3 regions of the Salinicoccus siamensis genome follow, and region 1 is predicted to be linked to each of the others. Evidence: predicted binding sites of a transcription regulator. Region 1 holds the regulator's gene; each other region holds the start of a gene.
The links. The regulator CtsR, encoded in region 1, represses protease genes until heat stress. The targets are predictions, from matches to a motif close to ATGGTCAATAAAGGTCAAACA.
Positions count from the first base shown of each region.

Region 2: clpB (ATP-dependent chaperone ClpB) is a predicted target of CtsR. The motif match lies at 2,768-2,788, and genes of this name have one in related genera.
Region 3: clpP (ATP-dependent Clp endopeptidase proteolytic subunit ClpP) is a predicted target of CtsR. The motif match lies at 2,750-2,770, and genes of this name have one in related genera.

Region 1 is NZ_AP043765.1:180,716-185,120, forward strand. It holds gene ACZ5LF_RS00940 (NupC/NupG family nucleoside CNT transporter) at 1-1,000, opposite strand, end outside; gene ACZ5LF_RS00945 (CtsR family transcriptional regulator) at 1,213-1,680, shown strand; gene ACZ5LF_RS00950 (UvrB/UvrC motif-containing protein) at 1,685-2,203, shown strand; gene ACZ5LF_RS00955 (hypothetical protein) at 2,190-3,221, shown strand; gene ACZ5LF_RS00960 (ATP-dependent Clp protease ATP-binding subunit) at 3,225-4,405, shown strand, end outside.
Region 2 is NZ_AP043765.1:1,794,985-1,799,389, forward strand. It holds gene clpB (ATP-dependent chaperone ClpB) at 130-2,718, opposite strand; gene ACZ5LF_RS09190 (undecaprenyl-diphosphate phosphatase) at 2,889-3,710, shown strand; gene ACZ5LF_RS09195 (metal-sulfur cluster assembly factor) at 3,746-4,054, opposite strand; gene ACZ5LF_RS09200 (Cof-type HAD-IIB family hydrolase) at 4,164-4,405, shown strand, end outside.
Region 3 is NZ_AP043765.1:1,888,479-1,892,883, forward strand. It holds gene ACZ5LF_RS09670 (sugar-binding transcriptional regulator) at 1-939, opposite strand, end outside; gene ACZ5LF_RS09675 (glutaredoxin family protein) at 1,049-1,312, opposite strand; gene ACZ5LF_RS09680 (threonine/serine exporter family protein) at 1,315-1,764, opposite strand; gene ACZ5LF_RS09685 (threonine/serine exporter family protein) at 1,775-2,560, opposite strand; tRNA gene ACZ5LF_RS09690 (tRNA-Arg) at 2,578-2,649, opposite strand; gene clpP (ATP-dependent Clp endopeptidase proteolytic subunit ClpP) at 2,826-3,419, shown strand; gene ACZ5LF_RS09700 (TIGR01777 family oxidoreductase) at 3,556-4,405, shown strand, end outside.

The DNA of each region.
Region 1 (4,405 bases):
TCGCAGTGTAGTCGAGCATTGCCACGAACTCGTTGGTAATGAGCTTCGTCGCCATCAGGCTACCTGCCTGCTGCGCTTCAGCCCAAGGGATTCCGATGAGGAATGCGAGTGGCATGAAGATGTAGCCGAGTACGTCCTGGAAGGTGATTTCCATGCCCGGGATGAGCAGGAAGACCTGGTTCAGAATCGCAATCAATGCGATATAACCGATCAGCATGGCCGCAACTGTCATGGCAACTTTGGCACCATCCATGATGTAGTCGCCGAGGATCTGGAAGAATGACTTGCCGGCGTCTGGATTGTCATCGACATCGGCCTCGTCTTCAGCGTCGGTTACGTCGTATGGATTAAGGATGTGCACAATCACGTAAGTACCGAACAGGTTAAGGACGATCGCCGTCACGACATACTGTGGATCGAGCATGGTCATGTAGGCGCCGACGATGGATAGTGACACTGAACTCATCGCCTGTGCCGAAAGCGTATAGAGACGGTGTTTCGGCAGGTGCGGCAATTGGTTCTTCAATGAAATGAACACTTCTGATTGTCCAAGGAGCATGGATGCAGCTCCGTTATAGGACTCAAGATACCCCATTCCGGTTATTTTCGTAAGCAGTATACCGAGTCCGCGGATGATGAGCGGCAGAATCTTCGTATACTGCAGGATGCCGATCAGGGCGGAGATGACGATGATCGGAAGGAGGACGTTGAAGAAGAATACGTCAGCGACGCCGCCGTCTTCACCTACCGTCAGATCCCCCATGACGAAGCCGACACCTTCAGCCGCGAATCCGAGTAGGGCGTTGAACCCGTTGGCCAGACCTTCTATGAGGAACTGGCCTGCGCCAGTGGAAAGGAGGACGAATGCAAAAATCAGCTGGACGCCAAGCAGGATGATGATGTTCTTCCATTTTTTGAACGCAAGCTTGCGGTTGCTGCTGACGAGCCAAGCCAGGAAGAATGTAAACAGGATACCGATTATTCCCATTAGAATATTCAATACTTTCACCTCGTAGAGTTATTTTTTAAGCCATTATATTACCGTAGTCTGAATGAATGACTGTATGCGTCTGGAACGATGGATATGTATCCTGGTTAATTATAATGCAAACGTTTACAGAAATAAAGGGCGAATCCATGGAACTTTCCATTTGCTATATTGATTCACAGCCTATATAATCAAAGTCAAAGAAGGTCAAAAGAGGTGATGAAATGCGTAACATGTCAGATATAATTGAACAGTACCTCAAAAAGCTGATAGAGGAGTCCGGCACTGAGGTCGTCGAAATAAAACGTGCGCACATCGCAGAAAAGTTCGATTGTGTGCCTTCGCAGCTGAACTACGTAATAAAGACGCGCTTTACCAACGAGCACGGTTACACGGTTGAGAGTAAAAGGGGTGGCGGCGGGTATATAAGGATCACTAAAGTCGAGACGCATTCCAAAGCGGAATACCTTGCCCATCTGAAGCAGCTGGTCGGGAATCAGCTGTCGCAGCAGAATGCCAAACATATCATCCAGTCGTTGTATGAAAACGAAGTGGTGACGCAAAAAGAGGCGAAGATCATAAGTGCAGTAATGGACCGTGAGACATTGATGCTCGAGCTGCCGTACCGGGATCGTCTGCGTGCGAAGATACTCAAGAGGGTGATGGATGTCATCCTATACAGTGAGGAGTGATGGAATGAAGTGTGAGTCATGCAACGAAAGGGAAGCAAGCATCCATATATCGAAAGGCGATGGACTGGAGAAGAGCGAGCGGTTCCTGTGCGAACAATGTGCCAATGCATCATTCGAGAATGATTTCAGCTATCCGGATGACACCTTCAACATCCAGAAACTGCTCCAATCGCTGTCCCAACAGCCTGCGTTGCATCAGCAGCAGAAAAAACCGCTGCAGTGTGGCACTTGCGGTTCCACGTTGAACAGCATCGTGCAGGCCGGGAAGTTCGGCTGCCCCGATTGCTACCGCACATTCGAGGCGCGCCTGCCGGATATCGTGGCCCGTGTGCAGGCCAATCAGACTGAGCATGTCGGCAAGATGCCGGAGAAGTCGAAGGAATACTTGAAGACGAAGCGCAAGATGGAGCAGCTGAAGGCCAAGCTCCAGACGCTCATCGACACCCAGGAATTCGAAGAAGCGGCCGTCGTCAGGGATGAGATACGCGCTTTGGAAAGGTTGGGTGAAGATGATGGAATATAAAAACATCAGCCCATGGATGCATGACGTCAAAGAGCAGCCGGTTGAAATGTCGACCCGCATCCGTCTGGCGCGCAACATCGATCATATCCCCTACCCCCATATGATGCAGAACAGTAGTGGGATCGAGCAGATCGTGGAGCGCCTGGACGGGGTGCTTGAGGGGTACGACCAGAAGGATATGGCGGACCTCAAGTTTGAGGATAAGGCGCTGCTGGTCGAAAAGCATCTGGTGAGCCCCCTGTTCACCAAGCAGGGAGTGAAGAACTACACCAATGAAGACGAGTCGATCTCCGTCATGGTGAATGAAGAAGACCATCTGCGCATCCAGGCGATGGGGTCAGGCCAACACATGATGGACATCTACCGGAAGGCCAACGATATAGATGACAGGATCGAACATGAGCTGGACTATGCCTTTGATGAACGGTACGGCTACCTGACAGCCTGTCCGACGAATGTCGGCACAGGCCTCCGGGCTTCTGTGATGCTGCATCTCCCGGCGCTCACTTCAAGCAAACGCATCCAGCGCATGGCTGGAAATTTGAGTCGTTTCGGTTTCGTATTAAGGGGAATATATGGAGAAGGTTCGGTGCCGCTCGGCCATATCTATCAGCTGTCAAACCAGTTGACGCTCGGGCAGACGGAGGATGAGATCATCACCACTCTGGACGAACTGAAGCAGAGGATCATCGAAGAGGAGATTGAGATGCGCTCATGGCTTGAAGATGAACATCTCCTGGACGTAAAAGATGCGGTCCACCGCTCGCTCGGCCTTTTGGGACATGCCTATAAGCTGTCTTTGAACGAAGCGGCGAAATGCTTGAGCGACATCAAGTTCGGAATCGACCTCGATCTGATCGAACTCCCACATTTTCATTTCCAGAAATGGATTCAACTCATCCAGCCGGCATTCATCAAAATGCGTCTGAATGATAAAGAAGGCACATACACATCACTTGAGCAGGCTGTTGAAGAAGAGCGTGCAACGATGATGAGATATTTAATAGGAGGGGAATAAAGTATGCTATTTGGACGACTGACAGAACGTGCGCAGAAAGTATTAGCGTACGCACAGGAAGAAGCGATCAACCTCAAACATTCGAACATCGGGACAGAACATCTTCTGCTCGGTCTTGCGAAGGAAAATGAAGGCATTGCGGCAAAAGTGCTCGTCTCCTTCAACATCACAGAAGAAAAGGTCAAAGAAGAAGTATTCAACCTGATCAACGAAGGGACGGAACCATCGTCTTCCATCCATTACACGCCGAGGGCCAAAAAGGTGATCGAGCTATCCATGGATGAAGCGCGGAAACTCCACCATAATTTCGTCGGCACGGAACACCTCCTGCTCGGCCTGATAAGGGAGAGCGAAGGTGTGGCAGCACGCGTGCTGGCCAATCTTGACTTGAACATCACAAAAGCACGGGCGGCCGTCATCAAGATGCTCGGCAATCCGGATGCGTTCCAGCAGAAGGACAATCTGAAGAAAGACCACAATACACCAACGCTCGATTCCCTGGCGCGTGATCTGACACAGATTGCACGTGATGAGATGCTCGATCCGGTGATCGGACGCTCCAAAGAGATCACCCGTGTCATCGAGGTGCTGAGCAGAAGGACGAAGAACAACCCTGTCCTCATCGGTGAAGCGGGTGTCGGTAAGACGGCCATCGCTGAAGGAATGGCGCAGGCCATCGTCAAAAATGAAGTGCCTGAGACGCTGAAGGATAAGCGTGTCATGTCATTGGATATGGGCACGGTCGTTGCGGGTACGAAATACCGCGGTGAATTCGAAGAGCGCATGAAGAAAATGATGGATGAAATCCATAAGGCCGGGAACGTCGTGCTGTTCATCGATGAACTCCATACGTTGATCGGTGCGGGCGGCGCAGAAGGTGCCATCGATGCATCCAATATCCTGAAGCCGGCATTGGCACGCGGTGAGCTGCAGTGCATCGGTGCCACGACGCTTGAAGAGTACCGTAAGCATATCGAAAAAGATGCGGCACTGGAACGTCGTTTCCAACCTGTCCAGGTGGATGAACCGAGTGTTGAAGATGCGATCCTCATCCTTAAAGGACTCAGGGACCGCTACGAAGCGCACCACAGGATCACGATTACAGATGAGGCGCTTGAAGCGGCGGCTATCATGAGTAACCGTTATGTACAGGACAGGTATCTGCCGGATAAGGCGATCGACCT
Region 2 (4,405 bases), 560 kb from region 1:
TCAAATTCAATAAGTGCTCCTTAAGTATCGATTGCCTCCTGCAGCAACTATCACTATTAGTTTTTCAAGGTGGAAATTTGTCATTGAAATTATTCCATAAAAAAAACGCACCCATCCGGGTGCGCCCTATTACATATCAAATTTAAGTCCGTCATCGCCGTAATCGATCTTGACATGAAGTCCTTCGCTCAAGTCGGCTGCAATGAGTTTTCTTGCGAGCGGTGTCTCGATATGCCTCTGGATGAAGCGTTTGAGCGGCCTTGCACCGAATTGTGGTTCATAGGCCTCCTCGGAAATCCAGTCTTTGACGGCTTCTGTGACTTCGATCGTCATATGCTGATCATCAAGGCGCCGGTTCAGATCGTCAAGCAGTTTCTGTGTAATCCGCTTCATATCTTCCCGGGATAATGGTGTAAAGATGACGATATCATCCATGCGGTTGATTATCTCAGGCTTGAAGTATTGATGCACCTCGCGCATGACGATCTGCTTCGTATCCTCTGAAATTTCGCCTTCTTCAACGACGGTATCGAGCAGATGGTTCGAGCCGATGTTCGAGGTCATGATGATGATTGTATTCCTGAAATCGACGGAACGGCCTTTGGAATCTGTGAGTCGGCCTTCATCAAGCAATTGGAGCAGAATGTTGAACACATCGCTGTGCGCCTTCTCGACTTCATCGAGCAATATTACAGAATAGGGTTGACGCCTTATTGCTTCAGTCAGTTGGCCGCCCTCTTCGTGTCCGATATAGCCAGGCGGGGCACCAATCAATCTGGAGACGGCGTGTTTTTCCATATACTCGCTCATATCGATCCGTATCATATGCTTTTCTGAATCGAACATCGTTGCGGCAAGGGTTTTTGCAAGCTCGGTCTTACCCACACCTGTCGGTCCGAGGAAAAGGAAGCTGCCGATCGGTCGGTCCGGGTCTTTGATGCCTGCCCGGGCACGGATGACTGCGTCCGATACGAGGTCGACCGCTTCGTCTTGGCCGACGACCCGCTCATGCAGTATATCTGCAAGTTTCAGCAGCTTGTCCTTCTCGGTTTCAACAAGCTTCGAGACTGGAATACCGGTCCATTGGCTGACGATATATCCTATCTCGTCTTCGGTGACGACCTCGCGGATGATACGGTTTTCGCCGGCACTTTCTTCCTGCAGCGCTTCTGCCAACCTATCGAGCTCCTTCTCGAGTTGCGGCAGTCTGCCGTGGCGGAGTTCTGCCGCTTTCTCAAGCTCGTAATTATTTTCTGCTTCTTCAAGTTCCTGGCGGACCCTGTCGACTTCTTCACGCTTGTCGTTCACTTTTTGGATCTGATCTTTTTCACGTTGGACGCGTTGGGCCAATGTCTGCTGCTCCTCGCGCACTTCCGACAGTTCCTTCTGGAGCTCTGTCAGGCGGTTTTTGGAAACCGCATCATCTTCGGATTTAAGTGCCTGTTCCTCAATTTCAAGCTGCATTACACGACGGTTGATCTGATCGAGTTCCGTCGGGTTAGAACCCATTTCAGTCCTGATTGTGGCACTTGCCTGATCCATCAGGTCAATCGCTTTGTCTGGCAGGAAACGATCTGTAATATAGCGATCTGACAGTTCTGCTGCAGCTACCAGGGCACGGTCTGTGATTCTGACGCCATGATGCACTTCGTAGCGTTCCTTAAGGCCCCTCAGTATGGAGATGGTATCCTCCACATCAGGTTCCGGCACCTGTACTTTCTGGAACCGGCGTTCCAGGGCCGAATCCTTCTCGATGTACTCACGGTATTCATTCAGCGTGGTCGCACCGATGCAGTGCAGTTCGCCGCGTGCAAGCATAGGCTTGAGCATATTGCCGGCGTCCATCGCCCCTTCGGTCTTGCCTGCGCCGACGAGCATATGGATTTCATCTATGAAGAGGATGATGCGCCCTTCTGATTCCTTCACTTCCTTCAGGACCGCTTTAAGGCGTTCTTCAAATTCACCGCGGTATTTTGCGCCTGCCACCAATGCTGATAAATCGAGTTCGAAGATCGTCTTGTCAAGCAGGCTGTCCGGCACATCCTTGCGCACGATGCGCTGGGCGAGGCCTTCAACGATGGCTGTCTTACCGACTCCCGGTTCTCCGATGAGCACCGGGTTGTTTTTGCGCTTACGGCTCAATATGCGTATGGAGTTGCGGATTTCCTCATCCCGCCCGATTACGGGGTCTACATTCCCGCTCCTGACTTCTTCGACGAGGTCACGACCGTATTTTTCAAGCGCTTCGTACTGCACTTCCGGGTTTTGTGTGGTCACGTGGTTTCCCCCTCTTGCTTTATTGATGATTTCCTTGATCACTTCCACCTTATTGCCGACCGCTTCTTTCAGTATCTGTTCCTTTTCCATGCCTGCGAGCAGGACGTGTTCGATGGAGACGTACTCATCCTTCATTTCCGTCATGATTTTTTCGGCGCGGTCCATCACTTGGGTAAAGCCGTTCGACATATATTGTCCGTACTGCACATTATCGCCTCTGACGACATTGTACTTCTTCAATTTTTCATCATACTGTGCAATGATTTCGCCGGTATTTATGGACGCCCGCTCCAATACATCCTTGGCCATGCTTTCGTCCACTGTGAGCATGGCCTTCATCAGTGCTTCCGTTTCAATCGACTGCAGCTTCAGATCGACCGAAATGGATTGTGCCCGCTCTATAACCGACTGCACGGTATACGTCATTCTGTTGATATCCATATTGTTCACCTCTCTAATAATAATTTGCAGTGATGCTGTACCATAAATGTGTTTGACCTTTTTTGACCTTAACTATATTATACACCTATGTAGTCCTTTTTCAAGCAATTGATGGCTTTTAAAGCAAATTTATTCTATATTATAGTATAGGAATTTTAGGAGGGACAGTTTTGGATATCATTGAACTTATACGCTATATCTTTCTGGGTCTACTTCAGGGTTTCACCGAGCCGATACCCGTTTCATCGAGTGGCCATCTTGTCATTGCACGTGAATTGCTCGGCGTCGAAGCCAAGGGACTTTCTTTTGAAATATTACTTAATACGGCCTCCCTCATCGCAGTCCTTTACATATACAGGGCGGACATCACTGAAATCATCGTCAATTTGTCACGCTTCATTTTTAAAGGGGCACGTGATGAAGAGGCGGCAGAAGATTTCCGCTATGTCATATATCTTATCATCGCCACCATTCCGGTTGGCATTCTGGGCATTCTCTTGAAGGATATCATAGGGGACAACGCCTCCATGCTGACAGTGGGCTTCATGCTGTTTGTCACAGGTCTTGCCCTCTGGTTCATCAAAAATAAGCGTGGACAGAAGAAGGATGGGGATATCCGTTTCCGGGATGCCATCATCGTCGGGGCGGCGCAGTGTGTGGCACTCATGCCCGGCATCAGCCGCAGCGGCGCAACACTTGTCGGTGCCATGGCGGTCGGTATGAACCAGAAGAATGCTCTGCGTTTTGTCTTCCTGCTCTATATCCCCGTCTCCCTCGGTACAGCGCTGATATCGGTCGATGACCTCGTCAACGATCCGAATCTGTCCGCATTATGGGTGCCTTACCTGCTGGCTTTCATCGCCAGTCTGATAGCCACTTATATTGCCTTGAAATGGCTTCAGAACATCATGGAGAAAGGCAATCTTGCACTTTTCAGCTACTATTGTTTCGCAATCGGTGCGTTTGCCATCATCTACCATCTTGTTGCATAAAAAAAGCACTCTGACGAGTGCTTTTTTTCATGCCTTTAGCTGACGCCAAGCGCAATCTTCGCGTAGCGGCTCATTTTATCTTTATCCCATGGTGGGTTCCAGACGATGTTGACTTCAGTCTCTTCCACTTCCGGCAATTCAGAAAGCGCCTGTTTGACTGAATCGACAATCTGAGGCCCCATCGGACAGCCCATTGAAGTCAGTGTCATCTCGACACCGGCATTGCCATCTTCATCGAGATGTACGCCGTAGACCAGGCCAAGATTGACTATATCGATGCCAAGTTCCGGGTCGATCACGTTCTCGAGTGCGCCCATCATGCTTTCTTCCATCATTTTATCCATTTATCTCACTCCTTCCAGAGTATATACTATTAATATATCAAAAAAACCGCACTAGATAAACATAAATGATATGATAGTTCTATGAATATTAACAAGGAGATTTTGCATAATGGAAAAACATCTTATATGTCTCGACCTTGATGGGACGTTGCTGACAGACGAAAAGGAGATCAGCCCGTTCACTAAAAAGGTCCTGCTCAAACTCAAGGAGAAGGGGCATGAACTGATGATATCGACCGGCCGTCCCTACAGGGCGAGCGAACCTTATTACAGGGAACTGGACATGGATACTCCGATAGTCAATTTCAACGGGGCGTTCGTCCATCATCCAAGCGACCTCTACTTCCGGAC
Region 3 (4,405 bases), 470 kb from region 1:
GACTGCTTCCTTCTTGCTGCTTCCACCTGCCACTGCAAATATTGCTTTTTTTGATGCGAGATCTTCCAACTGGATACCGATGGTTTTGACCTTACGCACGATATCCCCTTCAGCATTGAAATAGTAGCCGAAGGTTTCGCCAACTGCGCAATCGGCTTCCAGTTGGGAGAGGGCGGCAGCTTCCACATTTCTGCGACGCGCCATCATGAATGCTTCGCCGATGCCGTGCATGACATAGTCAGAACGGCGGTTGAGTTCAGTAATTTCTTTAATGGATGGCTCATCCTTCAAAGATTCATATACCGAATCTCCTACACTATCAGGTGCATAGAGGACCCGGTGCTCACCGCCCGTCGCTTTTGCAAGACGACTCGCAATCGAGTTCGCCTGGTTGCCCACTTCTTCACCGAGCCCACCCCGGGCCGAAACGAACAGGAGATTCTCCTCCGCTGGTTTCAGATATTGGCTCACATTGGCCATCGTCGAACCACCTGCCACGGAAATAATGGCATTGTCGAAGATCATTTTCTGGAATTCTTCGGCCATGAGCTGGGATAGCTCCTGCTGGAGCTCGGGATCTTCATCAGCATCCCCCCGGATGATATGGCAACCTTGCAGATTATATTGCCGCTGAAGCTTAAGGGCCAGTCCGGAACGCCGATCAAGTGTTGTCATGAACGGTGAAAGTTCATCCAATACTTCAATACCCGTTTGGGAAATCGATATTCCTTTTTTATCGATATCGATCAGATCCAAATCATGTAATGCATCGACTTCCTTACGTAAAACCCTCTCGGTCATATTAAGTTGCCTGGCAAGTGGCCGTCGACCTATCGGTTGGTAGGTCCTGATTTGTTTCAGGATGGTTGAACGCTTCTGCAATTCCGACACTACTTCCGGTGCGATACGCTTTTGGATGTCTAAAAGTTTTTGCCACATGAGTTTCGATACCTCACCATCATGAGACGTATTGCGTCCCACATGGGACAAAAATAATTACATTCTAAATATATCATAAATATTCAAGAATGCAATTATTCGGCTTCAGCTATTTTATTGTACCCAGATACTCCTTAAGGTAATCATAGACATAGACAAAATCAATGATGCCTTCTTGAATCACCTGACTTTTATGGCACAAGACCGGGACGCGCATCATATACGCCTCCTGCAGGGCATCGTCTTCATCGATATCTATCGCCGTCATCTTGACATCGCTATATCTCAATTCAGACAAGGCAAGCTTGATCTGCTCCATCCCTTCATCACAAAGCGGACATCTATTCCTCGTATAATATACCAATTCGAGCATACTCATACCTCTTTCTTCAATTTCTTCCTTATGGTCTGCAGAACCTGATCCGCCATTTCTGTACTGATGATGCCGGTTGCGATCGCCAAGGAAATAAGCGCAGCTTCAAATCCATATTCGAGGGCCGTCATATACTCCTGCAGCACAATCTGCCGCATTGAATCGTACGCCATGCCTCCTGGGACAAGTGGGATGATTCCACATGTAATGTACAGAATGACAGGCATCTTCTGACTTCTCGAATTCAAGAGTGCCGCTGCCGATAGAACGAGAGCGCCGATATAAGAGGCAAGAACAAGGTCGGCGCCCCCTTCCCTCAATATATAGAACACCATCCAACCGACTGCGCCGGTCAGCCCACATCTGATGATGGCCGCCCGTGGCGCATTGAAAAGTACGCAGAATCCTGCAGAAGCGAAAAAGCTAAGGATGAATTGATAGACATAAATCATCAGCAGCCTCCTAGATCATCAAAAATACAAGTCCCACACCAGCACCGATCGCAATGGCAGTCAGTGCTGCTTCAGTGCCTTTCATGATGCCGGCCATCAAATGCCCCCGGATCATCTCACGTATTGCATTTGTAATGAGGACACCGGGAACAAGCGGCATTACACTGGCGATAATGATGGTATCAAGCATAGTGCCAAAACCCGTATCGACAAAAAATATAGCCGTCAGCGCGATATATAAGGCGGCAAAAAATTCTGTAAAGAATTTAACTTTAGTGTAGCGGAGGATACCTTCCATTACAAAGACTCCCCCTGCGCCCCCGACGAAGGCGGCAGGCAGATCAGCCGCCACACCGTCGAACAGCAGCAAGAACATCATCCCTATGATGCCGCCCGATAATATGGTCAGCCAGAACGGGAAGAACCTGCTGTCGTGAATGGCCTCCATACGCCGCAAAGCCTGATCGAGGGGCATACCGACGGAAATGCGCCTCGAAAGTTCATTCACTGCCACAACCTTCTCCAAGTTGTTTGCCCTTTCTTCAATACGCAGCGTCTGGGTCAATGCATAATCATTCAAGGAAAAAATAATGACCGTGGGGGTCGCGAACACTTGAGCATTCTCTATACCATAACTGGATGCGATGCGCAACATCGTATCCTCTATACGGTAAGTTTCCGCTCCACTTTCCAACAGCATCTTGCCACAATTAATGACGATATAAAAAACATCGCGCACAAAATTTTCGCTAAGGACTTTTTCTGGAGCTTCTATGATCTCAAGTTCGCCACTCACACGGCCACCTCTATTTACACCCCCGGAGAGGATCGAACTCCCATCTCAAGAACCGGAATCTTACGTGTTATCCATTACACCACGGGGGTATGATAAAATTAATATCATTCTTCATAAAGCCTTATTCAGTATAGCAATAAACTTGAATAAATTAAAGGCCTAAATTAATCTTTATACCATAAACGTTTTCTTTTGACCTTATTTGACTAATGTGGTATAAATGAATTAGCCAATTAAGAGTACTATAATATCAGGAGGTAACACAATGAATTTAATTCCTACAGTTATTGAACAGACGAACCGCGGAGAACGCGCCTACGACATCTATTCCAGGTTGCTCAAAGACAGGATCATCATGATTGGTACGGGCATCGATGACAACGTGGCGAACTCCGTCGTCAGCCAACTGCTTTTCCTGCAGGCCCAAGATCCAGATAAAGATATTTTCCTCTATATCAACTCTCCTGGTGGCAGCGTGACTGCAGGCATGGCAATCTATGATACAATCCAGCACATCAAACCTGATGTACAGACCATCTGCCTTGGCATGGCCGCTTCAATGGGGTCATTCCTGCTTGCAGCAGGGGCAAAAGGCAAACGCTTCGCCCTGCCGAACGCTGAAGTGATGATTCACCAGCCACTTGGTGGTGCGCAAGGTCAGGCTACAGAAATTGAAATAGCGGCCAAGCATATATTGAGAACACGCGAAAAACTCAACAAGATCCTTGCAGAGCGCACGGGCCAAACGCTCGATAAGATTGAAACGGATACCGATCGCGACTTCTTCATGACAGCGGAAGAAGCCAAAGAATATGGTTTGGTTGATGACGTAATGGAGCCTGAAAAATTACAGGGCTAAAATTATTGGAAAAGGGATGGAATATCGATTCCATCCCTTTTTCTATTTTCCCATTGCGTAACCCTCAGGCAAATTTTAAATTTCCGGATTATCATCACTACAGACAGGCTATAGTGGTATTAAGGAGCGTGATGACATGAATGTATTAATTACAGGTGGATCTGGTTTTGTAGGTTCAAGACTGACAAAAATTCTCCGGGAGGAGAATGATCATGTGTATATATTGACACGAAGCGACAGAAAGTCGGAACATCCTTTTGTACACTTCATCAAATACAATCCTGACGACCCGTCAGACGACAGGTGGATGCAGGAGTTGCCATTAAAAGTTGATATCATCTATAACCTGGCGGGAGCCTCACTCCAGGAGAAATGGACGGATTCCCACAAGACGGCCATTTATGAATCAAGGATGAAAGTGACCCGCATGTTGAGGATGTGGGCTGAGCAGGCTGAAATTACTCCTCAGGTTCTTGTAAACGCCAGTGCAATCGGCTATTATCCAGTCAGCGAGAAGGTTCAATATGACGAAGGCGATGCCTTTGCCGAACATGATTTCCTATCTGAAGTGGTTGTGGCGTGGGAGGCTGAAGCCAAGAAGTTTGAAGATCTCGGAACCCGTACCGTCTTCACGCGATTTGGCCTGATTCTCGATAAGGACGAAGGCGCCCTCCCCCAAATGGCCCTGCCATATAAAATGGGAGTGGGCGGCCCCATTGGAAGCGGAAACCAATGGTACAGTTGGATCCATATAGAGGATCTGTTGAATGCTCTGCTGTTCGTAGGCGTGCATTCGGAAATTTCAGGCCCGGTCAACCTTACCGCCCCAATGCCACTCAGACAAAAACATTTCTCCAAATATTTGAGCACTGCACTCGGAAAACCCGACTTTTTCCATACACCTTCTTTTCTGATCGAAAAGCTTTTGGGTGAACAGTCCATGCTCATATTGAAAGGGCAATACGTGCTCCCGGAAGTACTGATGG